Regions from separate parts of the Devosia lucknowensis genome, predicted to be linked through region 4. Evidence: predicted binding sites of a transcription regulator. Region 4 holds the regulator's gene; each other region holds the start of a gene.

Region 1 (7,851 bases), 1.2 Mb from region 4:
AACAGCTCGGGCAGGGCGCCGATACTGGCCGCTCCGACGCCCACGGCCGTCGCGAACACCAGGAAGACCCCGAGATTGACGATCGAGCCCATGCGGCGGAGGAATTCGGCGAAGGAGAAATCGCGTGCCGCCGAGAACAGCATGGGTGGCAGCACGATGGTCAGGATGACCTGCGGATCGATTTCGAGCTGGGGAATGCCGGGGATGTAGGAGGCGGCGAGGCCTACCATAACCACGAGCAGGGCCGGCTGGAAATTGCGGCGCTCGGCCAGGGCGCTGACGGCAATGGCGACGGTGACGACGATGAGAACATAGGCCAGCATGAAAGTGCTCCGCTTGCACCGGCTTATGCCGGCTCACAGAACTGTGCAATCCCGATCAAACCGCCATCGCCCCCTTTGCAGGATGGGCGACGCGGCCTATATCTTGGTTCGCTGCCCGGCGCGTGAGGACACACATATCCCCGGGGCCTTAATCGATCCTAAGGGAGCTGTCCCTGACCGGGCCCGTGGGCTCGGACATACGGCGCCCACCTACGTATGTAGGTTCCCGGGATCGCTCGTCCCACGGCCAGGGTGGCACTGAATTCTTTAGTGACGAGGGCGCATGGCGGACCAGGCAATCGAAGAAGCAAAGGCCGCCCTGCGCAAGGATGCACATGCGGCGCGCGCGGCGCTGTCAGGCGAAGAGCGGGCCGATGCCGCCAAGGCCGTTGCAGCGCATTTCTTCGAGCAGGTCGCCTACGCGCCCGAGGATGTCATCGCCGGCTATTGGCGCATCCGCGACGAACTCGACTGCCAGCCCATTCTCGTGCGCCTCATGGATAGCGGGCAGAAGGTAGTCCTCCCGGTGGTTCAGGGCGACGACGCGCCGCTCGATCTGCGCGTCTGGGAGGCCGATGCGCCGCTCTATGAGGCCGGCTTCGGCACGCTCGCGCCGTCCGATCTGGCGCCGCGGGCCTATCCCGATATCGTGCTGATGCCGCTCCTCGGGTTCGATAATGCGGGCACGCGCCTCGGGTACGGCGGCGGCTACTACGACCGGACGCTCGCCGGCCTGCGCAAGAGGCCGATGCTGATCGGTCTGGCCTTCGCGGCACAGGAACTGGGCCATATCCCGCGCGAGGCGCATGACGTGCCGCTCGATGCCGTCATCACCGAGAGTGGCGTCCGTTTCTTTGGGACCTCCGCATGAGACTGCTTTTCCTGGGCGACGTGATGGGCCGCTCCGGCCGCGATGGAGTGGCTGAACGGCTGCCGGGGCTGATCGCGCGCCACAAGTTCGATTTTGTGGTCGTCAACGGCGAGAATGCCAGTCATGGCAAGGGGTTGATCGAGAGCCACTTCCAGGGATTGCGCGACGCGGGCGCCGATATCGTCACGCTGGGCGACCATGCCTTCGACCAGCGCGAGGCGCTGACCTATATCGAACGCGAACCGACGCTGATCCGTCCCATCAATTATCCGCCGGGCACGCCGGGCCGCGGCGCCATGTTGGTCGAAGGGCGCAACGGCCATCGCGTGCTGGTAGTCAATGCGCTCGGCCGCGTGTTCATGCCGCCCATCGACGACCCGTTCCGCGCCGTCGATGCCGCCATTGCCGAGGCGCCGCTGGGCGATGTCGCCGATGCCGTCATCGTCGATTTTCATACCGAGGCGACGTCCGAGATCCAGGCCATGGGCCACTATCTCGATGGCCGGGCGACGCTGGTCGTCGGCACCCATACCCATATTCCCACTGCCGATCATCGTGTGCTCAGGGGCGGCACCGCCCTGATGGCCGATGCCGGTATGTGCGGCGATTTCGACAGCATCATCGGCACCGATACCGACGAGCCGCTCAACCGCTTCATCACCGGTATTCCCAACGGCCGTTTCACGCCCGCCGAGGGTGAGGCAACCCTTTGCGGTGTTGCGGTGGAAACCGATCCGCGCACCGGGCTTGCGAAGAAAGTCATGCCGCTGCGCATCGGGGGTGTGTTGGCGCAGGCCGAGCCGGTCTTCGATTGATCTGGACCGTGAAGTCGATCCTTGCCGCCGTCGCCCTGCTGGCCTTGGCCGCTCCAGCCGTGGCGCAATCCAACACCGTGCTCGAGGTCATGTCCGCCAGCGTCGGCCGGGACGACCAGACCGGCCAGCCTGCCCTCAAGATCAGCCTGACGGGCGATGGCCGTGCCGGACTGGCCGAGTTTACCGCCCGGCATGTGAACCGGGTGGTCGACGTGCTTGTCGAAGGCGCCGTCGTGACGTCCCCCTGGATCGGTTCGCCGCTCGATAGCGACTGGATCATCGTCACCGGGCCGTTTTCCGGCAGCGAGCTCGACGCCATGGCCGAGCAGATCAACCGGGGCAGTGGCGAAGTGGTGCTGCGCGCCCGCAAGGACAAGTCGCGCCAGTAGCGCCGTTCCGGGCGCTTCACAAAAACCCGGCGCTTGCCTATAAGGCGCCACCAACAGCAAATTCTCTCAGAAGCGGAGTGCGCGAATGGCCGGCCATTCACACGCCAAGAACATTATGCACCGCAAGGGCAAGTCGGACGCGATCCGTTCGAAGATCTTCTCCAAGCTGGCGCGCGAAATCACCGTGGCCGCCAAGATGGGCCAGCCCGACCCGGCGTTCAATCCGCGCCTGCGCCTCGCCATCACCAATGCCCGCGCCCAGTCCATGCCCAAGGACAATATCGAGCGTGCGGTGAAGAAGGCTTCCGGTGGCGATGCCGAGAACTACGATGAAATCCGCTATGAAGGCTACGGCCCGGGTGGCGTTGCCGTCATCGTCGAGGCACTGACCGACAATCGCAACCGCACTGCCTCGAACGTGCGCTCCTACTTCTCCAAGAACGGTGGCGCCCTGGGCGAAACCGGTTCGGTCGGCTTCATGTTCGATCGGGTCGGTGAAATCACCTATCCGGCAACCGCGGGATCCGAGGACAAGGTCATGGAAGCGGCCATCGAGGCCGGGGCCGACGACGTCGAGAGCGACGAAGAAGGCCACTACATCTACACCTCGTTCGAAGGCATGGCGGAAGTGGCCGCAGCCCTCGAAAAGGTTCTGGGCGAAGCTGAGTCCGTCAAGGCGATCTGGAAGCCCCAGAACGTCACGCCGATCGACGCCGAAAAGGGCGCGACGCTGATGAAGCTGATCAACACGCTCGAAGAAGATGACGACGTGCAGAACGTCTATTCCAACTTCGACATGAGCGACGAAGACGCCGCCAAGCTCGACGCCTAGTCCCCGGACGAAACCTCACACGAGCGTTCAGGCTCACTCGGTTTCAACTGGTGCAGCAACGTTTCAGTTCATCGTCATTGCCGGGCTTGTCCCGGCAATCCATTCCGCTGCGACATGGACCCACCGGACAAGCCGGGTGGTGACGACCGTCGCGCATGCGGCCTCGATGGCCCCGGAAAGCTTTTCAGTTCAGCCCTAGGCGCTGCGTCTGAGGTTGATGGTCGGATGGTCCTCGACCTGCACCACCGTGGCCCGGTTGCGGCCGGCGTGCTTGGCGCCGTAGAGGCGCTGGTCGGCAATGCGAAACAGCCGGGTAAAGCTCGTGTCTTCGACGAAAGCGGCGCCGCCGATGCTGACCGACAGGGACCGCTGCTGACCATCGGGCACAAAGCTGGCGCTGTTGACCGCTGCGCGGATCCGCTCGGCCACCAATTGCGCCTGATGCTGGCTGACGCCGGGCAGGAAGACGCCGAATTCTTCGCCCCCCATGCGGCCCACGATGTCGCCATTGCGCAGGATGGAGCGGATGGAACGGGCGATGATTGTCAGCGCTTCGTCGCCGACGTCATGGCCGTAGACATCATTGATGGCCTTGAAGTGGTCCGCGTCGATCATCAGCAATGCACCGGACCGGGCGGTAGTGGGGTCGCGCAGCCAGCTGTCGATGCGGCTGGTAAAGGCGCCCCGGTTGAGGCAGGCGGTCAGGCTGTCCGTGCGGGCCACGCGTCCCAGCCTGGCATTGGCCATGGTCAGGCCGCGCAGCTTCAGGCTGAACAGGAAGAACAGTGGAGCCCCGATAATGATGGGCAGCGCTGTCGCGCTGACCAGAACGCGCTGGCCCAGTTCGCCGTCAATGTCGCCGAATGCGAGCATGGTGAAGCTGATGGAGGCCGCCACGCAGGCGAGGGTGCCGAAAAGCGTCCACCGGCCGACGCTCGACCAGGCCATTGGTGAAAGATTCTTAAGAAGCATCATTGGACTGAAATCGGACCCGCATTACTGGCAACACACAAGGCTAAAGTCTTGCTGGCCTGCAATTGTTCCGCCCGGTCAATGACTTGGCGAAACCTCGGTTCGGCGCGATCGAAAAGGTATAAAACCACCCCAGTCATAAGCGCCCCACTCGTCTGCATTCCCGGCCCGATTGGTAGCCGCCGGTTCCTCAACATCATCTTGTACCAACGCATACAAATTGAACGATGGTCTTCCTGTCGACAGCTTGTTGCTCATTTGTTCACTTTGTCCTTGGTAAGCTGAAAGCCGCTCACTACAAGGGATGCCATGACACGTGCAGTACGAATCATCGGGATCGATCCGGGCCTGCGCCGTTGTGGCTGGGGCGTCATCGATGCTGTGGATAATCGCCTGAGCTTCGTGGCCGGCGGCACCATCACGCCGCCGATCGAGGGCGCGCTGGCCGAAAGGCTTGCAGCATTGGCGCTTGGGCTTGGCGAAGTCCTCGACAGCCATCGTCCCGACGAAGCCGCCGTCGAGGAAACCTTCGTCAACGCCGGTGCCCGCTCGGCACTGATCCTGGGCCAGGCGCGCGGCGTTACGCTGGTCGTGCCGGCACTGCGCGGTCTCGTCGTCGCCGAATACGCCACCAATCTCGTCAAGAAGTCCGTGGTGGGGACCGGTCACGCCGAAAAGAACCAGGTGGCCTTGATGGTCAAGACATTGATGCCGACAGCGGTGGTCAAGGGCGCGGACGCTGCCGATGCTCTGGCCGTGGCCATCTGTCATGCCCACCATCGGGTGTCGGCGCAGCGCATGGGAGCCTACGCATGATCGGCAAGCTCAAGGGCCTCGTCGACAGTTTTTCCGATGACAGTGTGCTGATCGATTGCGGCGGCGTCTGCTACGAAGTGTTCTGTTCGGGCCGCACGCTGCAATCGCTGCCCCGGGTCGGCGAGGGCGCCGTCGTCTTCATCGAGACCATCGTGCGCGAGGATTTCATCAAGCTCTACGGTTTCGGCAGCGAAGCCGAAAAAAGCTGGTTCAACCTGCTCACCACCGTGCAGGGCGTCGGGGCGCGGGTGGCGCTGTCGATTCTATCGATCATGAGCCCGTCCGAACTGTCGAGCGCGGTAGCGCTCCAGGACAAGGGCATGATCGGCCGCGCCAATGGCGTCGGTCCCAAGCTGGCGCTGCGCGTCGTTACCGAACTCAAGGGCAAGGTCCCCGCCATCGGCGCGGTGGATGCCGGGACGCTGGGTCTGCAGACCGCGCTTGGCGAAGGTGTCGCCTCGAGCAATGTGGCAGATGCGGTTTCGGCGCTGACCAATCTGGGCTATTCCAGCGCCCAGGCCTCGGCCGCGGTGGCGCGCGTCGTCGCCCGGGAAGGCGATAGTACGCCCACCGAGAAACTGATCCGCCTCGGCTTGAGGGAATTGAGCGTTTGACCGAACTCACCTCCGCATCCGCTGGCCGCGACGACAATCTCGACGTGTCGCTCCGGCCGTCCGGCTTTTCCGATTTCGTGGGGCAGGCGGCCGCTCGCGCCAATCTCGAAGTGTTCATCGAGGCCGCCAAGAAGCGCGGCTCGGCGCTCGATCATGTGCTGTTCGTCGGCCCGCCGGGTCTGGGCAAGACCACGCTGGCGCAGATCATTGCCAAGGAACTGGGCGTCGGTTTCCGCGCCACCTCCGGTCCGGTCATCGCCAAGGCCGGGGACCTTGCCGCCCTGCTCACCAATCTCGAAGAGCGCGACGTGCTTTTCATCGACGAGATCCACCGCCTGAACCCGGCGATCGAGGAAGTGCTCTATCCGGCGATGGAGGATTTCCAGCTTGATCTCATCATCGGCGAGGGCCCTGCCGCGCGCTCGGTGCGCATCGATCTCGCCAAGTTTACCCTGGTGGGCGCCACGACGCGCGCCGGTCTGCTCACGACGCCACTACGCGACCGCTTCGGCATTCCTGTCCGGCTCAATTTCTATACACCCGAGGAACTCGTGCAGATCGTCACGCGCGGGGCGCGGCTGCTGGGCATGCCCATGTCCCCCGACGGGGCGATGGAGGTGGCGCGTCGCTCCCGCGGCACGCCGCGCATTGCCGGCCGCCTGCTGCGCCGGGTCATCGATTTCGCGCAGGTGGATGGGGCCGGGGAGGTCAGCCGCACGCTGGCGGATAAGGCGCTCTTGCGCCTCGACGTCGACGCGCGCGGTCTCGACCAGCTCGACCGGCGCTATCTCACCACCATTGCCGACTTCTACAATGGCGGCCCGGTTGGGATCGAAACCATTGCCGCTGCGCTCAGCGAACCGCGCGACGCCATCGAGGAAATCGTCGAACCCTATCTGCTGCAGCAAGGCTTCATCCAGCGCACGCCGCGCGGCCGCATGCTCACTGCGATCGCCTTCCAACATCTCAACAAGATCGTGCCGCAGGGCTTTGTGGGCCTGCAGGCGAGCCTGTTCGAGGAGAGCGAGGAATGAGCGCGCGTCACGTCATCAGCTTTCCCATCGACGGGCAGCGGTTCAATTTTCGCGTCGCCGCCATCATCGTCGCCGACGATCACGTGCTGATCTGCCGCGAGGACGATGACGACTATTGCATGCTGCCCGGCGGCCGGGTCGAGCTGGGGGAGGACAGCCGCCTCAGCCTCACCCGCGAAATCGCCGAAGAACTGGCCCTTCCCGCCGACGTGGGCGCCCTGCTGGCGACCTCGGAAAGCTTCTACCGTCGCGAAGACCAGGATTTTCACGAGGTCGGCTTCTTCTACCGCGTAGACCTGCCGGGCCAGGCGCCCGACGGCAAGTCGCCCTGGCTCAAACGCTTCGACGAGGGGCACGACCTCAGCTTCCACTGGGTGCCGCTCGCCGGCGATGCGCTGGAAAGCTACAACCTGCTCCCCGCATGGCTGCCGGAATTCCTGCGCCGGCGGACGGGCGAACTGACCCACGTCGTCGACGACAAGAGGAGCAGGGCATGAGCCCGGACGATCCCATCGCCGATACGCTCAAGCTCAGCCGTCCCGCGCATCGGGCGCTGCTTCATGCCGGGATCGTCACCTTCGCCGACCTGGCGCAATGGTCCCGCCCTGACGTCGCCGCTCTCCACGGGATCGGTCCCAAGAGCTTCGTCGAACTCGATCCCGCCCTCGCGGAACGGGGCCTCGGATACAGGCCCGCATGAGCCAGCATACGCTCCCCGTCCGCATCTACTACGAAGACACCGATTTTTCCGGCAATGTCTATCATGCCGCCTATCTCAAGTTCTTCGAGCGCGGCCGCACCGAGTTCCTGCGCGATCTGGGTATCCACCACCATGAGCTGGCTCAGGAGGGCATTGCGTTCGCCGTCCGCTCCATGACGCTCGAGTTTATCGCCGCGGCGCGGATCGACGATCTTCTCAGTGTCGAGACGCGCGTGGCCGAGACGGGCGGCGTCCGACTGGTGCTCGATCAGACAATTTCGCGTGATGGCAAGCTCATGACCACGGCCCGCGTCACCGTCGTGGCCATCAGGATGAGCGGCGGCGCCGCGCGTTTGCCCGCCGAAATCCGCAAAAAGCTCGTTCCAGACGCGTGAGCGCGGAATCGGTTTGTTAACTCCTTGGTGACCATAAGGAGGGCATTGGCAGATCTGCGCCGTGCCGGCCCGTCACAAGGCCCGGAAACG
Region 2 (7,851 bases), on a different contig from region 4:
TTCGAGCCATTGCTCGGGGTCCAGTGGCTGCGTGCCGATCCTGAACAGGGGCGACGAGCCGTCATAGGGCGTCGGCATGCTCATGCGTCTGCCGCCTCCCGCGCCACCAGCGTTGCGATGATGCGTTTGATCAGCGCGAAATACTGCGCGCTCTCCGCCTCGGAAAGCCCGTCGAGAGCAATGGCGTTGATCCGTTCCGCGGCCGCCTCGACATCGGGCAGCTTTGCCCGCGCTGCCGGCGTCAGGGTCACGAGCTGCGATCGGCCGTCATCAGGGTTGGGGCGCCGGCTGACCAGTCCGTCGCGCTCCATGCGGTTGAGGGTGGCGGTCATCGTCGCCTGTTCGACCCCGGCCCGCTCGGCAATGGTCTTCTGGCTGGCTTCGCCATGTTCGAGCGCCAGCAGCACCGGCATATGTGCCGGCATCAGCCCGATCTGCGCAAGGTGCCGCTCCAGTTCGCGCACCAGCAGGCGGCCGGCCCAGTTGGTCAGATAGCCAACGGATGTATCGCGATTCAAAGCCATTTACATAGCATGCTCAGTAATTATATAGTGTGCTAAGTATATCGCCATTCCCCCGCGCAGCAAGGGAGACGTTCCGTGCCTTTGAAAAGCTCCACAAGTCGTTATGGTGCCATAGCAGCCAGCATCCACTGGCTGTCCGCGATTGCGGTCATCCTCATGCTGGTCAGTGGCCTCGTCATGGGCAATGAGGACGATCTCGTGCCCCGTCTCCTGCCATTCCACGTCGCACTGGGTGTTGTCGTCGGCCTCCTGACGCTTTTTCGCGTGGTCTGGTGGTGGCTTTTCGATAAGCATCCCCAGCCCGTTGCAGGCACCAGTCGCATGCAGGAATGGGCCGCACGGCTCGTGCATCTGGGCTTGTATGTCGCCATACTTGTCATGGTCGCGTCAGGCGTCGCCACCGTGGCGCTGACCGGCGCGGCTCCTGCCATCTTCGGGGGCGGTCCCTTGCCCGAATTCGACGACGTCGCGCCGTATGACATGCACGAATTGATGAGCCGCCTGCTCATCGTGCTCGCCCTTGGCCATATCGGGGCGGCCCTGTTTCACCAGTTCATCAAGCGCGACGGACTGATCGGGAGGATGCGAGTGGGCAGTCGGTAATGGCTGTGACTGGGCGATCTCCTCATCCGGCGCTACGCGCCATTCTTATTCCTCTCCCCATCGGGGAGAGATGGCTCGGCGGAGCCGGGTCGGCGAGGGGGATTGTCTGATCACGCTCGGAGCGGGTGTGCTTCTTAAACTCACTCCACCCGCATGGCCGGCAGTTGCCGCCCATTCTGGAACAGGGTCAGGCTTTTCGCCACGCCGTCTGCCACCTCGAACGTGATCTGGGCCTCGACGGCCCGGTAGAAAAACGCCGTTTCGCTTTCGGGAAAGATTTCGAGGGCAGGTTGCCCGGTCAGCTGCGCGTAAATCCTCCCATCGTCCGTGGTGATGGTCATGACCACGCCCGGCGCCATCACATAGTCACCCACATATCCTTCGAGAAGTGTCGGATCGATCTCGGCGACCTCGCGTGCCTTGGGTTGTTCGCGCAGGGGCAGGGAGGGATCGAGCAGGTGCATGCCGATATCGTTGATACCCTGTTCTGTAGACATGTTGGAGAGCACGACGACGCCATTGCCCGAATTGCGCTCGAAACCGGCAAAGCTTGCAAATCCACCGGTGCGGCCGTTGTGCCAGACAATCTCGCCCGATCCGGTGGGCGTGATGAACCAGCCGAGCCCGATGGAGCCGCTGTCGCCGATCGGCCGGACGCGTTCAAGCATCTTGTCGAAGCCGGGCTTCAACTCCGTTTCCGTCGCACCGCTGGCTGCGGCAATGAATTTGATGAGGTCGGCGGCGGTCGTCACCAACGCCCCGGCAGGCGCCACCGCGTCGAAATCCCAATAGGGCACGGGATCGCCCGACCCGTCATGGCCGATGGCCATGCCCTCGGGCAGTTCGGCCCCAAGCGCGAGGCGTGAGCTTTCCATGCCCAGCGGCATCAGCACCTCGTCCTCCACCGTCTTGGCATAGGGCTCACTTGTGACGCCCTCGATGATCTCGCCGAGCAGGGCGACGCCGACATTGGAATATTCGAAGCCTTCGCCCACCGGCCGCGCCAGCTGCTGTTCGCGCAGCCAGGCGAGCAGTTGCTCGTCGGTATAGCCGGAATAGGGATTGTCGAAGCCGCGAGACAGGATTTCGGGCGGCAGGCCGGTAAGCCCCGACATGTGCGAGGCGAGGTCGAAGGCCGTGATCGGCTTGTCGGAGGGGGGAACCGCAGTGCCTTCGGGCAGGTAGTCGGTGATCGGTGCGTCGAGGTCGATCTCGCCCTCCAACGCAAGCTGCGCCAGGACGAGACTGGTAAACACCTTGGTGATGGACCCCGCCTCGAAGGGGGTGAATTCGTTGATCGGCGCGGGGTCGTCGCGCCCGAGCGTGCCATGAGAGACAAAGCGCGTTTCACCGTTCTCGATCACGGCCACGGCAATGCCGATGCTGGCCCCGTCGCGATCGATGCGGTCGGCCAGGATCTGCGAGATTTCGCCATTGTTGGGCATGGCTGCTTCCTGGGCAAAGGCCGTGGAAGCAAGGAGCGCGAAGGTCGCGGCGGCGAGGGCAGGCTTCATGAAAAAGTCTCCGGCGTCAGTCCGATAGGAGCATAACGCCGGAGAGCGGATATGGATCGCTTACTTGGCGGCCTTGGCCATGGCGATGGAGTCGAGAATGACCTTCTGCGCATCGGCGAGGTTGCCGATCCGGTCGATCTTGGCCCATTTGCCGGGCTCGAGATCCTTGTAGTGGGTGAAGAAGTGCTTCACGCGCTCGAGCTGGATTTCGGGGAAATCCTCGATGTCCTTGATGCCGTCATACATGCGGGTGAGCTTGGAGACGGGCACGGCGATGATCTTCTCGTCCTGGCCGCCATCGTCTTCCATGAACAGCACGCCCACCGGACGCGAGCGCACCACGGCGCCGGGCACGAGTGGGCGCGAATTCATGACGATGACGTCGAGCGGGTCGCCGTCGCCGCACAGGGTGTGCGGAACGAAGCCGTAGTTTCCGGGATAGCGCATGGGCGTGTAGAGGAAGCGGTCGACGAACAGCGCGCCCGAGTCCTTGTCGATTTCATACTTGATCGGCTCGCCACCGAGCGGCACTTCGATGATGACGTTGAGGTCGTCGGGCGGGTTCTTGCCGGTTGGGATCGCGTCGATGTTCATGTTGTTGCACTTCGCCGTGGGGAGGAAATTGTCGGGGGCAGGTTCTGCCCACAATGGCATCCAAAGGCAAGGCACAAATCGGTCGCGGTGATTCGCTTCGGCCGCGGTTCGGAGGCATGGTCATGATGCCGGCGCATTGATCCCGATGATCGGCGGCGGTGCTGATCTGGCTGAGGGAGTCGACGTCGTGGCAAAGGTTAACAATGTGATAGCAATTTCGGCTCTGGTGCTGGTTTTCGGAGCAACTTCGGCGGCTGGACAATCAGGTTTTGTCAGCGCTTTCACAAATCTGGATCTTTCCAATGACTGCCTGGTGCTGGAAGCGGATGACTTCGGCGCGTCCTGGTCATGCCCGGGATACAAAGGTTTTCCGCTCAAGGTGCAGGAAGGCGATCTGCGCTTTTCGCTGGGCTATGGCTTCAATGCGGACGAAAATAGCGTTGGTTCCCAGACACTTCCGCCGTTCAATCGATTGGGCGAAAAGCTCGAATGGCGGTTGTCGAATGCGTCGGGCCGCTGGTTTCCGATCGCCACGATCGTGCGCTACCACACCGCCGATCCCGAGACCGGCGAGGATTCGGGACAGGTGCTGGTGGTCAGCCAGATTGCTGAGGGCAACAGCTGCCACATTGCCTATGTAGACGCCAAAGCCAATGCCGATGCCAATGTGCTTGCTCAGCAAGCTGCTGATAAGGCAGGAGATTTTGATTGCGCCAATGACGAGGTCGAGATCATCGGCGCTTTCGAGGCCTACTGATCCTCGGGCTCTGCGGCCTGGCCTTTGATCTGGTTTCGCAGGATGGTCCGGTCCCGGCTCGAGACGCCGATCAGTTCAGCAATGCGCCAGACCATGTTGTCCTCGAGCTCGTGGTTGCGGCGATCGGCGAAGACCACGGTCCACATCATGCGGATGATCTCGATGCGATCGCCCATCTCCAATAGGGTCAAGCCACTGGTAAACTTGTAGAAATCCACCGATTCGGCATCCTGCCGCGCGGCTTCGCGCACGAGCTTGTCCACGGCCTGTTCGTCGAGATCGTAATGGTCCATCAGCGCACCGCGGATGGCCTTGCGCTCGGCATCCTGCATGGTGCCGTCGACGCCGGCCAGATGGACGAGCAATGCGGCCACGGCCAGTTTTGGGTCGTGCAGGTCGGCCGGCGCATCGGTTTTTGCGAACAGACGGGTCAAGGCCTCGAACATGGCGGTGGCTCCTGGGCGAAAATTTTCTGCCTGAACGGCTCGGGGAGAGCCTAGCCATAAGTGGCCGTAACTCAATGATTCCGCGCCGGTTTCACGCTGTCTTGAGCAGGGATGATGCAGGCGAGCCACAGCATGAGCCCAGAAAAAGGACTCGACTCTTGCATCAAGCGGAGTCTAATTGTTCTTGTTTTGTTCACATATGGGTCGGGCCATGCAAACCCCAGATCGCCAACAGCGCCTTGCCGCGCTGCGGGACGTCATTGCCGATATCGAGCGAAAACCGGCGCTGGCGGAGATGCGTGACAGCCTTGATTCACAAGAAGAAAGCGATGCTTTTCCGACGCTTCCTGCAGGTCTGGTGCAGGAAATCTATGCCGATGAAAGCCGCGATGGCGGGCTGGGTCTTGGCTTTGCGCTGGCCCAGGCCAAGAGCCTGCTGACGGAGCGGCGGCCCAGCGTCTTCTATATCCAGATGGCAAGCGACGCACAGACATTCGGCATGCCCTATGGACCGGGTCTGTCCTGGTTCGGAGTGGATCCAGGCGCCATGGTGATCGTGCGGACCGCCGACATGACCGAATTTCTGTGGGCGGCCGAGGAGGTGGTCTCCTGCCGCGCGGTTGCGGCCGTGGTCGCCGATGTGCGCGGCACGCCGAAACTGCTCAATTTCACTGCCAGCCGGCGGCTCAGCCTCAGGGCGAGCGCCAACGAGGTGTCGCTATTTCTGCTGCGCTACGGCCTGGGTGCGGAGAGCAGCGCCAGCCATCTGCGCTGGCGGATCCTGCCGCATCGAAGCGGCCGCCACCCCTATGACAATAGGGCTCCCGGCGCCCCGCGATGGCGCCTGAAACTCGAGAGAGGCCGGATCGCCGGACAGCGCAACGCGTGGTTTTTGGAATGGACAGACAATGGGCTTGCAGTCTTTAACTCACCGTCCGCCGGAAACCATGTTCGCACCCCGGCGTCGCTTCCTGGTCTTGTACCTGCCCTATTGGGCGACGGATTTTCTCAAGCGGGCTAATCCTGCGCTCAAGGATGTTCCGCTGGTCCTCTATGAGAGGATCAAGGGCGGTTTGCGCCTGGCGGCAATCGAGCCGGACCTCATGAAGCAAGGTCTCAGGATCGGCCAGAACCTTGCCGATGCCCGCGCGATCTGGCCCAACCTGACGGTCCTCGAAATCGACAGGGCCGGACTGACGCTCGCCTTCGAGAGTTTTGCCGACTGGCATTCCAACGCCAGTCCCCTGGTGTCGATCCTTTCCGACGTCTCTCCCTTCGGCGACCTGGTCCTTGACGTGACCGGGGTCAGTCATCTGTTCGGTGGGGAAGAGCAGATGCTGCGCATGGTGCTGTCGCGCCTGCGCGACCTTGGCTACGTGGTGTCCGGAGCGATTGCGCCCACGATCGGCGCTGCCTGGGCCGTCAGCCACTTTGCCCGCAGCCAGGTGGTGAATGATGCCGATCTTGCCGCGGTGCTGCACGCCCTGCCGGTCGCAGCCCTGCGATTGCCCGAAATGCAAGTGTCCACTTTCGTGCAGATGGGCCTCGATACGATCGGGCAGGTACGGCACCGTTCGCGCAAACAGCTCAAGGCGCGTTTCGGATCCGTGGTGATGCGGCTCGACCAGGCCTTCGGGCATATCGAGGAGCGGATGGCGCCGCGGCTTCCGGCGGTCGAGCATCATGTGGACAGGCGCCTCGCCGATCCGATCAGTCTCATGGATGACGTCCTGATGCTCACCCACGATTTGGCGGTGCAGCTGAGTTTCCGGCTGGAAGCCCAGGGCCTGGGTGCGCAGACTTTCCACCTGTTTCTCTACCGGGTCGACCACAAGGTGATGACCCTCTCGCTCAATGCCGCAAGGCTGACCCGGGACCCGCACCATATCAGCGATCTCTTTCGTCACCGGGCGCAAAGGCTGGCGGGTGAATATGATGCAGGTTTCGGTATCGACATGGTGCGCCTTGCAGCCAGCAGCGTCGAGCGCCTGGATGCGGTTCAGGCGGGAGCATTCTCGGTCGAAAACGGACTTGAAGACATCGACCGGCTCAATGACCGGCTGTCGAGCCGCCTTGGTACCACGGCGGTACTTCAGACCGAACAGGTTGCCAGCCATTTGCCCGAACGGGCTGCCAGGCTGGTACCGGCCCTGGCCAGTCGCAGTTCCCAGCGCATTGCAGCTCCACCCCTGCATCGTCCCTTGCGCCTCTTGCCCATGCCTGAACGCGTGGCAATCACGGCGCAGGTGCCCGATGGCCTGCCGGCCATGATGGTCTGGCGACGCGAAACCTACAGGTTGGTCAAAGGGCAGGGGCCCGAGCGACTGGGCAGCGAGTGGTGGCGACATGCCGTGCGGCTGGAACTGGTCGAGCCGCCCAAGCCGAAAAAGCCGGAGCCTGGCGAGACACCCAAGCCGCCGCCTTACATTCCCAAGCTCGACCGTCTTGATCCGCGGGCCGGGACACGGGACTATTTCGTAGTCGAAGACCAGGATGGGCGCCGCTTCTGGGTTTTCCGGCAAGGCCTTTATGGAGCAGGTTCCGAAATCGGGTGGTACGTGCACGGGATTTTCCCATGAGCATGGACCTGCTTGCCGAGGCCGACGCGCCACCACCGATCCGGCTGGAAGCGCCGTTCTATGCCGAGTTCATCGCCACCAGCAATTTCTCCTTCCTGCGTGGCGCGTCGCACCCTGAAGAGCTTGTAGCCCATGCCATGGCCATGGGTATGACCGGCCTCGGACTGTGCGATCGAAACAGTTTTGCCGGGGTGGTGAGGGGCTTTGTGGCTGCCCGGGAAAACCGCGAAAGAAGCCCGGATTTCCGCTATTTCGCAGGTGTCCGGCTGGCCTTTGCCGATGGCACGCCAGATGTCATCGCCTATCCCACCGACCGGGTATCCTATGGGCGGCTCTGCAAGCTTTTGACCATCGCCAACCGTCGCGGGGACAAGGGCGATCCGCGCCTGCTGTTTGACGATCTGTTCGGGTCGAGCGCCCCGACCTCGGACACCGAACAAGGGCCGGTGGAGGATTTTTCGCAGGGCCAGCTCTTCATCGTGATGCCGGATGAGAAGGACTGGGCACGCACCGAACAGACCCTGGACCGGCTTAGCCGCCAGTCTCCCGGACGGGTGTGGATTGCCGGCGTGCCGCGCTTCGACGGGCATGATCGGGCCCGCCTCAATCGCACCGACGCCCTGGCCAAGCGCCATGGTGCAAGGATGATCGCCAGCAATGACGTTCACTATCATCGGGCCGACCGCAGCATCGTCCTCGATGTGGTCTCATGCATCCGCGAACATGTGACCCTGGAAGAGGCCGGATTCCTGCTCACGGCCAATGCCGAGCGGCATCTCAAGTTTCCAGGGGAAATGGCCAGGCTCTTTGCCGAGCATCCCGATGCGCTTGTGC
Region 3 (7,851 bases), 370 kb from region 4:
GGATGGTGCGGCTCCATGATCGCCGCCACGCGGATGCGATCGGCCTCCGTCAGGTTCTCGGCATCCGCATAGCGTTCGCGCAGCGCCGGCCACCACTCCCGCTCGAGCCGCTCGTCGAACCCGTCCGTGTCATGCGTGCCCACGATATAGCCGGCGACACCAGCGCTGTCCTCGGCCACGAACACCTTGTCCGGCTCCAGCACGCCGTATGGTGCGGAGTAGATATGGCCCACCAGATGCCCGTCATGGTGCAGCGCCGTGGCGTCCGCGCCGGCCTGCCCGGTCTCGAGACAGATGCGATAGAGCGCATCGAGATCGGCGGGGCGATACCGGCGCAAGCTCACCATGGCTCAGATGTCTTCGAATGCACCGGTGTCGACGTCGAACAGCCGGCCGTTTTCCTGCAGCTTGGGGCTGAGCATGTCGATCAGCTTGGGCGCGACCTCGGCCGGCGTCGGCAGCGTCTCGGGATCCTCGCCGGGCATCGCCTTTGCCCGCATCGCCGTGCGCACGATGCCGGGATAGAACACGTTGACGCGCGCCTTGGTGGTAGCGATCTCGCCGGCATAGGATTTCACCAGCGCGTCGAGCGCCGCCTTGCTCGCCGCGTAAAGGCCCCAGAACGGCCGTGCCGAGCGGGCCGCGCCCGAAGACACGAACACCGCGCGTCCCGCTTCCGACTGGCGCAGGAGCACGTCGAGCGAACGGAGTAGGCGATAGTTGGCGGTGACGTTCACCGCCAGCACCTTGTCGAACTCGTCGGGCTTGATATGCGCGACAGGGCTGAGGACGCCCAGCTGCCCCGCATTGGCGACGAGCCCGTCCAGGTGTCCCCAACGCTCGAAGATGGCTGCGCCGAGACGGTCGATGGCGTCGCCATCGCGCAGGTCGAGCGGCACCAGAGTGGCCGAACCGCCATTGGCCTGGATCGTGTCGTCGAGCTCTTCGAGCCCGCCCACCGTGCGGGCCACCGCGATCACATGCGCCCCGCGCCGCGCCGCCTCGATGCCGGCCGCATAGCCGATGCCGCGCGATGCGCCGGTGACGAGGACGACCTTGCCGGCCAGTTCGGTTGTGTCAGTCATTAACCCGCTTCCTTGAGCAGCGAAATCTGCTTGGGATCGCTCATGGGGCGGCCATGCAGATCGGTCAACTGCGTCGGATAGTCACCGGTGAAATAGTGGTCGGTAAACTGCGGCGACTGCGCATTGCGCTTCTCGCCGCCCACCGCTTCGTAAAGCCCGTCGATCGACAGGAAGGCCAGGGAATCGGCGCCAATGAACTCGCACATGGCTTTGAGGTCGCCATACTGGTTGGCCAGCAGCTTGTCCGGGTCGGGTGTGTCGATCCCATAATAATCCGAGTGGAAGATCATCGGGCTGGCGACGCGGATATGGACTTCGGTCGCGCCGGCATCGCGGATCATCTGTACGATCTTGACCGACGTCGTGCCGCGCACGATGGAATCGTCGATCAGCACCACGCGCTTGCCGGCGATTTCGGCCCGGTTGGCCGAATGCTTGAGGCGCACGCCGAAGGCGCGGATTTGCTGGGTCGGCTCGATGAAGGTGCGGCCCACATAGTGGTTGCGGATAATGCCCAGCTCGAACGGAATGCCGCTCTGTTGCGCATAGCCGATGGCCGCCGGCGTGCCGCCATCGGGCACCGGAACCACCACGTCCGCTTCCACCGGCGCTTCCTTGGCCAGGTTGATGCCCATGTTCTTGCGCGCCTTGTAGACACTGCGGCCCGAAACGACGCTGTCGGGGCGGGCGAAGTAGACATATTCGAACAGGCACGGCCGTTCGGCCACCTTGCGCGCCGGCTTGCGCGCATCGATCGAAATCGATCCGTCGGGCTGGATTTCGCAGATGATCACTTCGCCGTTTTCGACGTCGCGGACATATTTGGCCCCGACGATGTCGAGCGCGCAGGTTTCCGAGCAGAAGATCGGCTTGCCGTCGAGTTCACCCATGACCAGCGGGCGGATGCCCACCGGATCGCGCGCCGCGATCAGCTTGGTGCGGGTCATCGCCAGCATCGCATAGCCGCCTTCCATCTGCCGGATGGCGTCGATGAAGCGGTCCGTGGTCGATGAGTGGCGCGACCGGGCGATCAGGTGCAGCACCACCTCGCTGTCCGAGGTCGACTGGCAGATGGCGCCGGTGGCGATGATCTGGCGGCGCAGCGTCAGGCCATTGGTGAAATTACCGTTATGGGCGATGGCGATGCCGCCCGCCTCCAGCTCCGCGAACAGCGGCTGCACGTTGCGCAGCGCCACTTCGCCCGTGGTCGAATACCGCGTGTGGCCGATGGCGATATTGCCCGGCAGTTTCGCGAGCACGGCGGGGTCGGTGTAGTGGTCACCCACCAGGCCCATGCGCTTTTCCTGGTGAAACTGGCGGCCGTCGAAGCTGACGATACCCGCTGCCTCCTGGCCACGATGCTGCAGGGCATGCAGGCCGAGCGCCGTCAACGTCGCGGCGTCGTCATGCCCTAAAATGCCAAACACGCCGCACTCTTCATGCAGCGTGTCTCCATCGATATCGAAAGCATCATCGCTGGGATGGGTCACCGGGGGGCTCCGTGTGAGAAACGCGTGGTTGCCAGATAGCGCTTTTTCCCGCCGGCCACCAATGACATCTGGGGTCGGCAGGGTTGAGGCGGCTGCTAGGCTCCGCCCCTTAAGGGGTCAGACCGCAGGGGCCGGGGCAGGGTCCGCAACCGGATCGGTCGGATCCACCGTGCCGTCATTGGGATCAGTGGCGCCGTCCAGAGGTGCTTCCGGAGCCTGCGGATCATCCGTCAGGTTGGCGCCGCCGCCCTGCAGGATGTCCGTCACCTGCTGCTCGAGACCTTCCGGCAGCATGGAGATCAACGTGTTGCCCATGTCGCGCAGATAAGGCAGCGACTGAGAGTTGGCCGCCCAGTCGGGCAGGTTGTTGGGCAAGAGCCACAGGCCGAAAATGGTCACGACGATGGCGATCAGCACACCGCGCAGGACACCGAAGACGAAGCCGAGCGTGCGGTCGATCGGCCCGATGCGGCTGTCGACCACGAAATCGGCGATGCGCATGGTGAGCAGGTGCAGCACGATCAGCGACACGATGAACGTCACGACCACGGTCGCGATGTCGGCGATAACAGGCTCGGCGACATATTGCCGGGCGATTTCGGGATGGTACTGCCACATATAGACAGCGATCGCTGCCGAACCGGCCCAGGTCGCCAGCGACAGCACTTCACGGGTCAAGCCTCGCGCTGTGGCCAGGATTGCCGAGATCAGCACCAGCACACCCACACCAACGTCGAACGCAGTCAGCATATGTCTTGCCCTGTTTGTCTTTCCGTCACGGATGGCCTGGGAGCTTCCCTGACTTTTGCTGGACCTTTAGCGGCTTTGCCGCGCCCTGCCAAGCCTAGCCGGCCCCATGGGCCACGATCTCCCCGGAAACACTTCGTTTACCAGCCTTCCGGCTCCGGTTCGGGCATCGCTCGCTTGCCCTGGGCCGCGATACGGCTGACCATGTCGGTCAACTGCGCATATTCGGTAACCTCGAGCTCGCCGTTGCGATCCGCGCTCCCCAGTTTGCCGGTCACCACCGAACCGAATCCCAGCTTGGCTGCCTCTCGCAACCGCAGGGCGCCATGCACCACGGGACGGACGCCACCTGCCAGCGATATTTCGCCGAAATACACCGCATCGGCGGGCAGCGCGGCCCCCGTCAGCGACGAAATCAGCGCCGCTGCAACGGCGAGGTCGGCCGCAGGCTCGTTGATCTTCAGACCGCCCGCCACATTGAGGTAGATATCGTTGGCGCCGATCCGCACCCCGCATCGCGTCTCGAGCACGGCGAGCACCATGGATAGCCGCGAACTGTCCCAGCCGACCACCGCGCGCCGCGGCGTGCCCAGTGGGGAAGGGGCGACCAGCGCCTGGATCTCGATGAGCAGCGGACGCGTGCCTTCCATGCCCGCGAACACCGCCGAGCCGGCCGCATCCTTGTCGCGCTGGTCGAGAAACAGCGCCGAAGGATTGGCGACCTGTTCGAGCCCGCGCTCGGTCATGGCGAAGACGCCGATCTCGTCGGTCGCGCCGTAGCGGTTCTTCACGCCGCGCAGGATGCGGAACGTATGGCTGCTGTCGCCCTCGAAATAGAGCACGGCGTCGACCATGTGTTCGACCACGCGCGGCCCGGCGATTTGCCCGTCCTTGGTGACGTGCCCGACGAGCACGATGGCCGCGCCGCTCTTCTTGGCAAGGCGCGTGAGCGCCTGGGCCGAGGTGCGCACCTGCGTCACCGTGCCGGGCGCCGAGTCCACGCGGTCCGTCCAGAGCGTCTGGATGGAGTCGATGATGACGAGATCGGGCGGAGGCCCGCTTTCCAGCGTCGCAAGAATGATCTCGACATTGGTTTCGGCGGCGAGAAGCACCCCCGCATCCCCCAGCCCCAGCCTTTGCGCACGCAGGCGCACTTGCGCCACCGCCTCTTCGCCCGAAACATAGATGACGCGTTTGCCCTTTGCCGCCAGCGCCGCCGCCGATTGCAGCAGCAGCGTCGACTTGCCGATACCGGGGTCGCCGCCCACCAGCAGTGCCGAACCCTTGACGAAGCCGCCACCGGTCACGCGATCGAGCTCGGCAATGCCAGTCACGACCCGCGCCGCGCTCTCGGTCTCGCCGGACAGCGGCACCAGATTGGCCGGCCGTCCGTTGGATTTTGCCGCCTTGGGCCCAGCGCCAACGCCGGAATCGACCAACTCCTCGACGATGGTGTTCCATTCGCCGCAAGCATCGCAGCGTCCGGTCCAGCGTGTCGAAACCGCGCCGCAGGACTGACAGATGAATTGAGATCGATTCTTGGCCAAGAGATCCACCGTGTTGAGCGGAAAACATGTAGTGGGGCAGGGCGGATGTGGCAAGAACAAAAAGAGAACCAGCCTACTCTCCACCTGCCCACGAAGACCGGGAAGGGATGCGCCGTGCGTGCCGCGCTATCGAGCCAAACGCCGATGCTCCTCTCCCCCCCTTCTTCAGGGGGAGGCCGGGTGGGGGTGCTCAGCCGCCGCCGCTGCAATCTTCGTCACGCTGCTCCAGCTCCGGGACGTATTCGTCCCGCAACTCTTGTCGATCAATCGGATCAGTCTTCCAGACTCCGCGACGTCACGGGTGAAATCCACCACCAGATGCTTTTCCACCACATGCACATCCTCGGGCCCGTCATAGCCCTCGAGCCAGCCAAAATCCGGGGAAGCGTCGGCGAAAAAATAGACGCCGGTCTGGCTCGGGCGCTCCCGCGCGGCGTCGGGAACCGGGTCGGCCTTCAGCAGCCGTTGCAGCAGGTCGGGACTGCGCAGAACGGGCACGACATTCTCGCCGAGCCCGAAGCGGCGCAGCACCGCGGTCATGTCGCGTGTCGCCTCGCCCATGCTGCCCGGAAAGCCTGCAATCATGTTGCCGGTATTGAGCACCGTCACCGGCTCCGTGAACCCGGCCTTCTCCGCCGCCTCGCGCCATTGCGCCATGCCCATCAGCTTGTGCGTCACCGGTCCGATGGCGCGAAGGAGGATAACGTAGAGGTCAGGAGAATTGGCCATGGCGATTCCTCGTCTATGAGCGCCAGGAAACTTAGCAGAAAGACCGCCGCCGCGATAAAAACCAGAAGGGGGGTGATGGGCGCGCTGTTCAAAACACCCACCGTGCCGTCCTCGGGCCTGACCCGAGGACCGCTCTCAACGTTCGCTGTCGGTTCGACAGGCCCTCGTTTCAAGCCCGAGCGCGGAACTCGGATGGGGGAGGCACTGTGACCATAAGGTCGGAGCTGCCACTACTTCGGCAGGCGGCCGTCCCCGACATAGATGCGGTTGTAGCGGCCCTTGAGGCTGGTCAGCACCTCGTAGCCGATCGTGCCGCCGGCATCGGCCTGGTCGTCGACGCCCAGCTGCGGTCCGAGCACTTCCGCGCCCTCGCCGGGTGAGGGCAGGTCAGCGCCCAGCTCGGTGACGTCGACCACGGTGAGGTCCATCGAAATCTTGCCGATGACCGGACAGACCTTGCCGCGGATCACCACTTTCCCGCCCGGTCGCGCATTGGTGCCCGACATCGAGCGGAAATACCCGTCGGCATAACCGTAGCCGAGGATCGCCAGCCGGGAATTCCGGTTGAGCGTATAGGTGGCGCCATAGCCCACGGTCTCGCCGGTCCGCCCTTCCGTCACCTGCAGGATGGGCACATGCAGCGTCACCACCGGCTGCATCGGGTTCTTGCGCCCGGAAACGGCGCGCCCGCCATAAAGCGCGATGCCGGGCCGCACCATCTGGAAATGATAATCCCGGCCGCTCATCAGCGCCGCCGAATTGGCCAGCGACGCCGGAATGCCCGGAAACTGCGCCATCACCGATCCGAACAGGGCCAGCTGCGTGCGATTTTTCTCGTGGTTCGGGATATCGGCGCAGGCAAGGTGGCTCATCACCATCTGCGGCGCATATCCCAGGCGCTCGATACGCTCGCGCACCTGGCTCGCTTCATTGAGCCGGAAACCGATGCGGTTGATGCCGGTGTCGAAATGAAAGGCGCTGGGATAGGCCTCGTTGCGCTCGACGCACTTGGCCAGCCACTCTTCCAGCATCGTCATCGACGACAGCACCGGCATCAGGTTTTGCCGGATGTAGAGATTGGCCGCTCCGGGATATAGCCCGTAGAGCACGAAGATATGCGCGTCGGGTAGGGCCGCGCGGACGGCCATGCCTTCGTCGGGCGTCGCCACGAAGAAGAACCGGGCGCCCGCGGCATGCAGGGCCTTCGATGCCATTTCGATGCCCGTGCCATAGGCATCGGCCTTGACCACGGCGGCCGTCAGCGCTCCGGCGCTCACCTTGTCCAGGGCGCGCCAGTTGCGGGCGAGAGCCCCCAGATCGATACTCAATTGGCCGCCCAGGCCTGAAGTCAGCGCCATGCCTATTCCATGCGTTCAGGCAGGTAGTCTGCCCGAGCAAGGTTACCAAAGCGGGTAAACTGCGCCTCGAAGCTCAGCTGCACTGTGCCGGTGGGGCCGTGACGCTGCTTGGCGATGATGACTTCCGCCTTGCCGTGCACTTGCTCCATCTCTCCCTGCCAGGTCAGATGCTCGGGCGTGCCCTCTTTGGGTTCCTTGTTCTTGAGATAATATTCTTCGCGATAAACGAACAGAACCACGTCCGCGTCCTGCTCGATAGAGCCCGATTCGCGAAGGTCCGCCAGTTGCGGATGCTTGTCGTCGCGCTGTTCCACCTGGCGCGACAGCTGGCTGAGCGCAATGACAGGCACTTCCAGTTCCTTGGCCAGCGCCTTGAGCGTGGTGGTGATTTCCGTCAGCTCCTGCACGCGGTTCTGGCTCGATGCCTTGCTCGAGCCCGAGAGCAGCTGCAGGTAGTCGACGATGAGGAGATCCAAACCCTTCTGCCGCTTCAGGCGCCGTGCCCGCGCCGCCAGCTGCGCCACCGAGATACCGCCGGTATCGTCGATATAGAGCGGCACCTTGCTCATCATGTTCGAGACGTCGACCAGCTTGGCGAACTGATTGTCGTGGATGCGGCCGCGGCGGATGTCGGACGAGGAGATTTCCGCCTGCTCCGCCAGAATACGGGTGGCGAGCTGCTCGGAACTCATTTCGAGGCTGAAGAACCCCACGACGCCGCCGTTGACGGTTTTGTTGTGCCCGTCCGGCGTCACCTCGCCGCGCCAGTTCTTGGCGACATTGTAGGCGATATTGGTCACGAGCGAGGTCTTGCCCATGGCGGGACGGCCGGCGAGCACGATAAGGTCGCTTCGCTGCAGTCCGCCCATCTGCCGGTCGAGGTCATGCAGGTCCG
Region 4 (7,851 bases):
CAGCGCTCGCTCGTTGGCCAGTTGGGCGATGGTGCCATCCTCAAGCCCGCCCAGAAATACCAGCGCATCGCCCAGACCGAAGGCCTGCCGCGCGACAACCACTAAGCTCAACACGCAATGACAAAACGCCGCCGGCCACCCCGGCGGCGTTTTCACTTGGGTGACCGCTGAGATTGAACGCGGTTCTATCACACACACCGGTGTCACTCCGGCATATGCGGGAGCCCATGCTCGGTCATCACAGTGAATTTGACCTCGCCCAACCTACTCCCCGCCTGCTACAAGCAATGAGGCCTCCTCGCCATCCAGCGCATCCTGCTGGGCATCAAAAAGCCCGAAGCGCGCCGCGACATCCGGCGCGTACCGTACCAAGTCCGGCCGCAGCCGGATCAGCGCCAGGTCCTTTGCTTTCGCTTCGACCATCACATCGAATTCCAGCCCCTGCGCGATCCGCATGAAGGCGATGAATTCGAAGGGCTGCACGAAATCTGCATGCCCGGTCCAGACCGGCGCGATGTTGACGATTTCCGTCTTGCCGGTCTTGCGGTTCTTGCGGCTCAGCTGCCGTAATTCGGTTCGGGGTGACGAAAAGTGGATCTTGGGCCGCGTGTCGCCTGGCCAGGTGCGGAGCATGCGCTCCAGCGTCTCGCGCAAATCCAGCCCCTCTTGATTGAGACACCAGAAATGCTGGTGATCGAAAATCAGTCGAACGCCCGTCGCTTCATGAATATGCAGCACGTCCGCACAGGAAAACCGCAGGTCGTCATTTTCCAGCACCAGCCGCCGCCGCACCGGCTCGGGCAGGGTCGGCCAGGTTTCGATCCAGCGCTGGCGGGCTGCGATCCTGTCGTCGTAGACCCCGCCGACGTGAACCACCAGCACTGCCTCGGGGCCCAGTTCCATCAGGTCCAGCATCTCGGCCTGGCTGGTGAGATCCCACACGCTTTTGCGCACCAGTTCCGGGTCGGGGCTGTTGAGCACGATGAACTGGCTCGGGTGGAACGAGAGCCGCAATCCCTGCTCCCGCGCCCTCAGCCCCAAGGCGGCGAGGTCGGCAGCGCAATCGTTCACCATCGAGTGGAATTGCGGCATGTCGGGGTGGGTCGCGTAGGGTGCCAGGTCCGACGACATCCGGTACATGCCGATCTCGTGCTTGGCCAGATAGTCGAATATTTCGGCGAGGTATCCGAGCGATACCCGCAGATGCGGGTTAGACTGCGCGCGTCTGGCGTCGTTGCTCTTGAGGGCCGGATTGCCGAGCACCTTGACCGGAAACCCGAGCCTGAGCGGACCAGAAGTCATTGCGCGTTCCTCCATGATGGATGAATGCCGCAACCAAGCGAGCGTTCCTGAGACACGCTTTAGTGCCCCGAAAGTAGAGCGTCCTCCCACTCAGGCCGGTGGTTCCAAAGATGCTGTCGCAAGGCAGCAATCGGTCAATCGCACTACGGTTCCGCGCATTCTGCTGACGTCACCATTGGGCATGTCTCGCGCATGTCTCAGAGAAACAACCGCGGCTGACCCCAAAAAAAATCGCCTGGCGACAGCATCACCTTCAATCTCACCATTGACGGCTCGACCAGGCAGGTCATCATGAACAAGACGATTGCCGATGCCGCATCCACCAGCAATGACGGCGATCTCGACACCATCGGTGAATTCCGCGCGGCCATGCAGGCTGCAATCGTGGCAGTCGGGTTCGACGCCACAAGCTTCTCGCTGACCGACAACGGCACCGAGATCAAACTTCAGTCCACCTCGACTGGCCCGAATTCTGAAATCAACTTTGCGGGCGGCTGGGTTTATGACGATGGAACCAGTGGCGGCACGTTCGATGCGACCACCACGGGCTTCGGGGATCTTGCTGACGCGGGTACCAATGCCGCGACTGCCACGATCACCATCGGCGACGGCACCAACACCACCGGCAACATCGTCCTCAATGGCGATGACCACGATACGCCCGAAAAGGCCAGGACACGAAGTTGCGGCGGCGCAAAACGCAGACCCCAAGCCGTTCCAGCTTCAAGCAGCCTGCCGCTTCGTTGCCAGATCCGACGCCAAACTCACCGACCACGTCTCTCGTGACACATCGCGGAACCTGCTTCTTTTCGGCCATGCCGACTGTCGCCTTGCGGACGGGCATTCGCCTTCGCGCTGAGCGCCGTCGGCGTTTACCTGAAAGCCCGCAGCACGCTTCCAGATTGAACGCTGCTCCTCGCAAGTTCACTCGGTGGCCCTGACCGGACACGGCTCCCGGCGCAAGCCATACCGCGAGGTCGCTTGGAACCCACGGGGTGAACTCGCACCGATCTAGAACGGTCCCACATCGCCACCGCCATACGTAAGTCGGTAGTCCATGCCATGCACCCGCGACAGTCAGCGCCACAAGCAAGCGTGGGATCCATATCGCGAGATCGCTTGGGAATCCGCGGGGTGAACTCGTTCAGAGACTGAACTGTCCCTCATCGCCACCACTGGACGTGTCCCGGTGCTCTATGCCGCGGTGAATGGGGATTGCCGGGACAAGCCCGGCAATGACGCAAGTCGGGACACGAACGGCCCCGATTTACCGCTTCACACCATCCGGGCGACGCCAGCGTCAGCCCGGATACCTGCTCGTCCCGCCAAGGCGCGAACTTGCCACGTCCTCCGACATGAGGATCGTCCGCGTGCCGCCGAGATATCAGTACTTCCTGAGAAGCCCAACCAGCCGGCCCTGCACCTTCACGCGGTCAGGGGGGAAGATCCGCGTCTCATATGCCGGATTTGCCGCCTCGAGCGCCACGGTATCGCCCTTGCGGCGAAGTCGCTTCAGCGTTGCTTCCTCATCATCGACGAGCGCTACGACAATCTCGCCGGTGCCGGCTGTTTCCTGCTTCTTGATGACGACAGTATCGCCATCGAAAATGCCGGCTTCGATCATCGAGTCACCTCGCACTTCGAGCGCATAGTGATCGCCCGCCCCCAGCATTTCGGGCGGCACCTGGATCGTATGCGTATGCTGTTCGATCGCCGAGATCGGCGTGCCAGCGGCAATACGGCCCATGACGGGAATAGACACCGGCCGCGCATATTCTTCCGTGGCGATGCCGCGTACCGGAGTTGCGCTGACCTTGCCCAGGCTCCCCTCGATCACCGAAGGCTCGAACCGCGCCTTGCGGCCACCCAGCGACGGGTTCATCGAATCCGGCAGCTTCACCACTTCGAGGGCCCGCGCGCGGTTCGGCAGGCGGCGGATGAAGCCGCGCTCCTCCAGCGCGGTGATAAGGCGGTGGATGCCGGACTTCGACGCCAGGTCCAGCGCGTCCTTCATCTCGTCGAAGCTCGGGGGAATGCCGCTTTCCTTCATCCGTTCATGGATGAACATCAGCAACTCATGTTGTTTGCGTGTGAGCATTGGCCCGTTGACCCCAGAATCGGAACATAGACGGAACGACAATACATGTTCCATTTATGTTCTGCAATGCCCGCGGTGGCGGAGGATTTTTTTGGGAGCCGACAAACTGGCGCGCGGTCCCGACGGAGTTCAGAAGGCGTCGATCGGAATGGCGGCGACGACAGCGCCTGTGGGCTGGCCCGGATCATGCTCCGGCTGCACGATGAGGAGGTCCGCGGCCGCGAGGGACGATGTATGGCCGCTATCGGTCTGCGCGATCGGCTCTGCGGCGGGCCCGAACGGGGACTGCACCAGCCGCGCGCGCATGAAATGGCGTCGGGCGGTGTTGGCAGGCGTGGGCGAGGCGAGGGGCAACCTCCAGTCCGCCGCGGCCGAGTGACCGAGCCACGCGCGCAATGCCGGCTTGATGAACGCTGTCGCTGTCACCATGGCCGAAACCGGATTGCCGGGGAGGCCGAATACCAGCGTCTTGTCGCGCGTGCCGAACATCAGCGGCTTGCCCGGCCGCATGTTGATGCGCCAGAAATCCAGCGAAACGCCCAGGTCCTTGAGCACGTCCTGCACCAGGTCATGCTCGCCCACCGAGGCGCCGCCGGTAGTGATGAGGATATCGGGCGCATCCGCGAATGCTGCCTCGAGGCGTGACCGCAGGACGACGCGGTCGTCCGAGGCGATGCCGTGATCCACAATGCGTTCGGCATAGGGCTGCAGCATCGCAGCAAGACCGAAACTGTTCGATGCGACGATCTGGTCCGGCTCGAGCCGGTTGCCGGGCAGCACCAGTTCGTCGCCCGTCGCGAGGAGCGCGATCCGCGGCCGCCGCGCGACGGCCAGCGAGGCCGCATTCGCAGCCGCCGCCACTGCGATCTGCATCGGCGTCAGCCGTGTGCCCGCCGCCACCAGTACCTGGCCGACGGCAAAATCGTTCCCTTTCAGGCGGACACTGTGACCCGGCCGGGCAGGGGCTGTGAACCGGACCCGATCGCCGTCGCGCACCGCCTCTTCCTGCATGATGACGGTATCGGCGCCACGAGGCACTGGCGCGCCCGTGAAGATGCGCACCGCCTCCCCGGGGCCCACCGTGCCACTGTAACCCGAGCCCGCCTGCGACGTCCCGATCACCTTGAGCACGGCATCGTCGCATACGTCGGTGGCCCGCACTGCATAGCCGTCCATGGCACTGGCGTCGAACGGAGGCTGGTCGTGGCTGGCCACGAGGTCCTGCGCAAGCACCCTCCCGACCGCTTCCTTCAGCGGCACGTGCTCGATCACGACGGGCGGAATATGGGAAAGAATGGCTTCGAGTGCGGCTTCGACCGGGAGCAGGCTCATGCGTCGCGCCTGAAGTCGCCGGATTTCCCGCCCGATTTTTCCACCAGGCAGATGTCGGAAACCACCATCGCGCGGTCCATCGCCTTGGCCATGTCGTAGAGCGTCAGCGCCGCGGTGGACGCTGCCACCAGCGCTTCCATTTCGACGCCCGTCTGCCCGGTCGTCTCGGCCGCCGCCAACACCAGGATAGCAGTCTCGCCATCGCCAACGATGTCGACACTCACCTTGGTCAGCGCAATCGTATGGCACAGCGGAATGAACTCGCTGGTCTTCTTGGCGGCCATGATGCCGGCGACTCGCGCCACCGCAAGCGCGTCGCCTTTTTTGAGCGCACCCCCCAGGATCGCCGCAATGGTCGCGGCTTCTCCGCTGATCCGGGCCTGCGCCACGGCCCGTCGCCGCGTAACCGACTTGTCACCGATATCGACGATATGGGCCTCGCCCTTGTCGTTGAGATGGGTGAGGCGCCCGCTCATCAGCGGACCGCCTCCGGCATCCCCGTGAGCAGGGTCCGGGTCGCCGCGGTCACGTCGTCCTGGCGCATCAGGCTCTCGCCGACCAGGAACGAGCCCACATTGCAGCGCTCGTCAAGCATCCGCACATGCTCATGGGTGAAGATCCCGCTCTCGCTCACCAGCACCACATCCGGGGGCAGGCCGATCGCAAGGTTCACCGTGGTCTCGAGCGTGGTCTCGAAGGTGCGCAGGTTGCGGTTGTTGACGCCGATGAACTTGACATCCAGGGCCAGCGCCCGATCGAGCTCGAGCTGATCGTGCACTTCCACCAACGCATCCATGCCCCATTCCTGGGCTGCATCGAGCAGATAGCGGGCCACGTCGTCTCCCACCGCTGAAAGGATGACGAGGATGCAATCCGCCCCCCAGGACCTGGCTTCCGCCACCTGGTAGGTCTCGAACAGGAAATCCTTGCGCAGAACCGGCAGCCGCGTGGCGGCGCGGGCCTCGATCATGTAGCTCGGCGATCCCTGGAAACTGGGCCTGTCGGTGAGCACCGAAAGACAGGTCGCCCCGCCGATCTCGTAGGCGCGCGCGATCTCCGCCGGATTGAAATCTTCGCGGATCAGCCCCTTGGAGGGACTGGCCTTCTTCACCTCGGCGATAAGAGCATATTCGCCCCGCGCCCGCTGGTCCTTGATGGCCTTGAGAAACCCGCGCGGCGGCGGCTGGTCATGCGCTTCGGCAACGACCTCGGCCCACGGGCGCATGCTCTTGGCAGCGGCGATTTCCTCGCGCTTGTAGGCTTCGATCTGCTTGAGAATATCGGTCATCAGCCGTGTCCGTTCGATACTGCGACAAGGCGGGCCAGTGTCGCCTTGGCCTTGCCGCTTTCCAGTGTGTCGCGGGCCATGGCGATCCCGTCTTCGATTGTACCCACCTTGTCGGCCACCAGCAGGGCCGCGCCGGCATTGAGCAGCACGGTATCGCGGTAGGCTCCGGACGCTCCGTCGAACAGCGCCACGATCGCCGCCGCATTCTCCGCCGGTTCGCCCCCGAGCAGGTCCTTGGGGTCGGTGAGGTCCAGGCCCACCTGCTCAGGGTGCAATTCGAAGCTGCGCAGGTCGCCATCGACGATCTGCGCGACGAAGTTCGGCCCGGATGTGGACAGCTCGTCGAGCCCTTCGCTCGAATGAACCACCCAGGCCTTGACCGCCCGGTTGGCGAGCAGTGCCGCTGCCACCGGCTCCACCCATTGCTGCGAGTAGACGCCGAGCAGGTAGCGCCGCACGCCGGCCGGGTTGGACTGCGGCCCGAGCAGGTTGAACAGCGTCCGCACGCCCATTTCGGCGCGGGCCGGGCCCACATGGCGCATGGCCGGATGATGGTGCGGCGCGAACATGAAGCCGATATTGGCCTCTGCAATGGTCTTGCCGATCTGCTCGGGCGTCAGGTCCAACCGCACCCCGAGTGCCTCGAGTGCCTGCGACGAACCCGACCGCGACGACAGCGCCTTGTTGCCATGCTTGGCCACCGGCACGCCTGCTGCCGCCACGAGGATCGCGGTCGCCGTGGAAATGTTGAGGCTGCCCACCCCGTCGCCGCCCGTGCCGACGATGTCGATGGCATTTTCGGGCGCCGCTACCGGCACCATCTGCTCGCGCAGAATAGAGACCGCGGCGGCGATTTCGCCCACCGTTTCGCCCTTGATGCGCATGCCCATCAGGAAGGCGCCGATCTGCGACGCGGTTGCTTCCCCCGCCATGATGATGCGCATCACGCTGCGCATTTCCTCGCCGGTCAGGTCCTTGCCGTCGGCGATCTTGTTGAGTGCCTGCTTGATGTCCATCACGCGGCCTTCTTTCCGTTGAAGTCGCGGGCAATGTTGAGGAAATTCTGCAGCAGGGCGTGTCCGTTTTCCGAGGCGATGCTCTCGGGGTGGAACTGCACACCATGGATCGGCAGCGTCTTGTGCTGCATCCCCATGATCAGGCCATCGTCGGTGGTGGCGGTCACTTCCAGCACGTCGGGCAGGGTGTTGGCCTTGACGATCAGCGAGTGGTAGCGCGTCGCTTCGAAGCCCGCATTGAGCCCGCGGAAAATGCCTTTGCCGTTATGATTGATCGTGCTGGTCTTGCCGTGGAACAGGCTCGGGGCGCGCACCACCTCGCCACCCAGCGCCTGGCCCATGGCCTGGTGGCCCAGGCACACGCCAAGCATTGGAATGGTGGTCTTGAAGCGGTCGATCACCGCAAGGCAGATGCCGGCCTCGTTTGGCGTGCAGGGCCCCGGCGACAGCACGATCGCCTCGGGCGCCATGGCAGCAATTTCTTCAAGCGTAATCTTGTCGTTACGCTTCACGATGATATCGGCGCCCAGTTCCCCGAGGAAATGCACGAGATTGTAGGTGAAGCTGTCGTAATTATCGATGACGAGGGTCTTGGTCATTCTCTTTGTCCTCAGAAGGCTGTTTCCAATCACCGGGTCATTCCCGCGAAGGCGGGAACCCCAGTCTCAGAACCAGCCTCGCCATCGAAGTGCAGACCTCTCCCAATAGTCACCACCGGGCTTGTCCCGGTGGTCCAGGCGATGTGGCAAAATCCCGTGGATTGCCCGGACAAGCCGGGCAATCACGATGGAGGACGACAATGTCGAAACGGCCGA

Evidence for each region. Region 4 encodes LexA, which represses DNA repair genes until DNA is damaged. Its sites were predicted from a motif close to TGTTCNNNNTGTGTTCNG; they were not measured.
Region 1: ruvC (crossover junction endodeoxyribonuclease RuvC) is a predicted target of LexA. The motif match lies at 4,451-4,468, and genes of this name have one in related genera.
Region 2: CCK88_RS18285 (ImuA family protein) is a predicted target of LexA. The motif match lies at 4,618-4,635, and genes of this name have one in related genera.
Region 3: radA (DNA repair protein RadA) is a predicted target of LexA. The motif match lies at 4,922-4,939, and genes of this name have one in related genera.

The regions. Positions count from the first base shown of each region.
Region 1 covers NZ_FXWK01000001.1:2,211,757-2,219,607, reverse strand. The annotation lists gene CCK88_RS10970 (cation:proton antiporter) at 1-323, opposite strand, end outside; RNA gene ssrS (6S RNA) at 429-586, shown strand; gene CCK88_RS10960 (5-formyltetrahydrofolate cyclo-ligase) at 607-1,194, shown strand; gene CCK88_RS10955 (TIGR00282 family metallophosphoesterase) at 1,191-2,009, shown strand; gene CCK88_RS10950 (SecDF P1 head subdomain-containing protein) at 2,018-2,398, shown strand; gene CCK88_RS10945 (YebC/PmpR family DNA-binding transcriptional regulator) at 2,484-3,230, shown strand; gene CCK88_RS10940 (GGDEF domain-containing protein) at 3,426-4,205, opposite strand; gene ruvC (crossover junction endodeoxyribonuclease RuvC) at 4,512-5,018, shown strand; gene ruvA (Holliday junction branch migration protein RuvA) at 5,015-5,632, shown strand; gene ruvB (Holliday junction branch migration DNA helicase RuvB) at 5,629-6,666, shown strand; gene CCK88_RS10915 (NUDIX hydrolase) at 6,663-7,163, shown strand; gene CCK88_RS10910 (helix-hairpin-helix domain-containing protein) at 7,160-7,366, shown strand; gene ybgC (tol-pal system-associated acyl-CoA thioesterase) at 7,363-7,761, shown strand.
Region 2 covers NZ_FXWK01000002.1:853,386-861,236, forward strand. The annotation lists gene CCK88_RS16515 (heme-dependent oxidative N-demethylase family protein) at 1-84, opposite strand, end outside; gene CCK88_RS16520 (MarR family winged helix-turn-helix transcriptional regulator) at 81-524, opposite strand; gene CCK88_RS16525 (cytochrome b) at 600-1,127, shown strand; gene CCK88_RS16530 (serine hydrolase) at 1,268-2,641, opposite strand; gene ppa (inorganic diphosphatase) at 2,702-3,235, opposite strand; gene CCK88_RS16540 (hypothetical protein) at 3,372-3,992, shown strand; gene CCK88_RS16545 (tellurite resistance TerB family protein) at 3,986-4,438, opposite strand; gene CCK88_RS18285 (ImuA family protein) at 4,650-5,459, shown strand; gene CCK88_RS16550 (Y-family DNA polymerase) at 5,386-7,017, shown strand; gene CCK88_RS16555 (error-prone DNA polymerase) at 7,014-7,851, shown strand, end outside.
Region 3 covers NZ_FXWK01000001.1:665,005-672,855, forward strand. The annotation lists gene CCK88_RS03110 (GNAT family N-acetyltransferase) at 1-347, opposite strand, end outside; gene CCK88_RS03115 (SDR family NAD(P)-dependent oxidoreductase) at 351-1,085, opposite strand; gene purF (amidophosphoribosyltransferase) at 1,085-2,575, opposite strand; gene CCK88_RS03125 (CvpA family protein) at 2,693-3,325, opposite strand; gene radA (DNA repair protein RadA) at 3,463-4,869, opposite strand; gene CCK88_RS03135 (DUF1697 domain-containing protein) at 5,035-5,598, opposite strand; gene alr (alanine racemase) at 5,829-6,956, opposite strand; gene CCK88_RS03145 (replicative DNA helicase) at 6,959-7,851, opposite strand, start outside.
Region 4 covers NZ_FXWK01000001.1:1,038,631-1,046,481, forward strand. The annotation lists gene CCK88_RS04890 (IlvD/Edd family dehydratase) at 1-105, shown strand, start outside; gene uvsE (UV DNA damage repair endonuclease UvsE) at 265-1,302, opposite strand; gene CCK88_RS04900 (hypothetical protein) at 1,594-2,088, shown strand; gene lexA (transcriptional repressor LexA) at 2,687-3,400, opposite strand; gene CCK88_RS04910 (molybdopterin molybdotransferase MoeA) at 3,530-4,732, opposite strand; gene moaC (cyclic pyranopterin monophosphate synthase MoaC) at 4,729-5,208, opposite strand; gene trpC (indole-3-glycerol phosphate synthase TrpC) at 5,208-6,020, opposite strand; gene trpD (anthranilate phosphoribosyltransferase) at 6,020-7,039, opposite strand; gene CCK88_RS04930 (anthranilate synthase component II) at 7,036-7,635, opposite strand.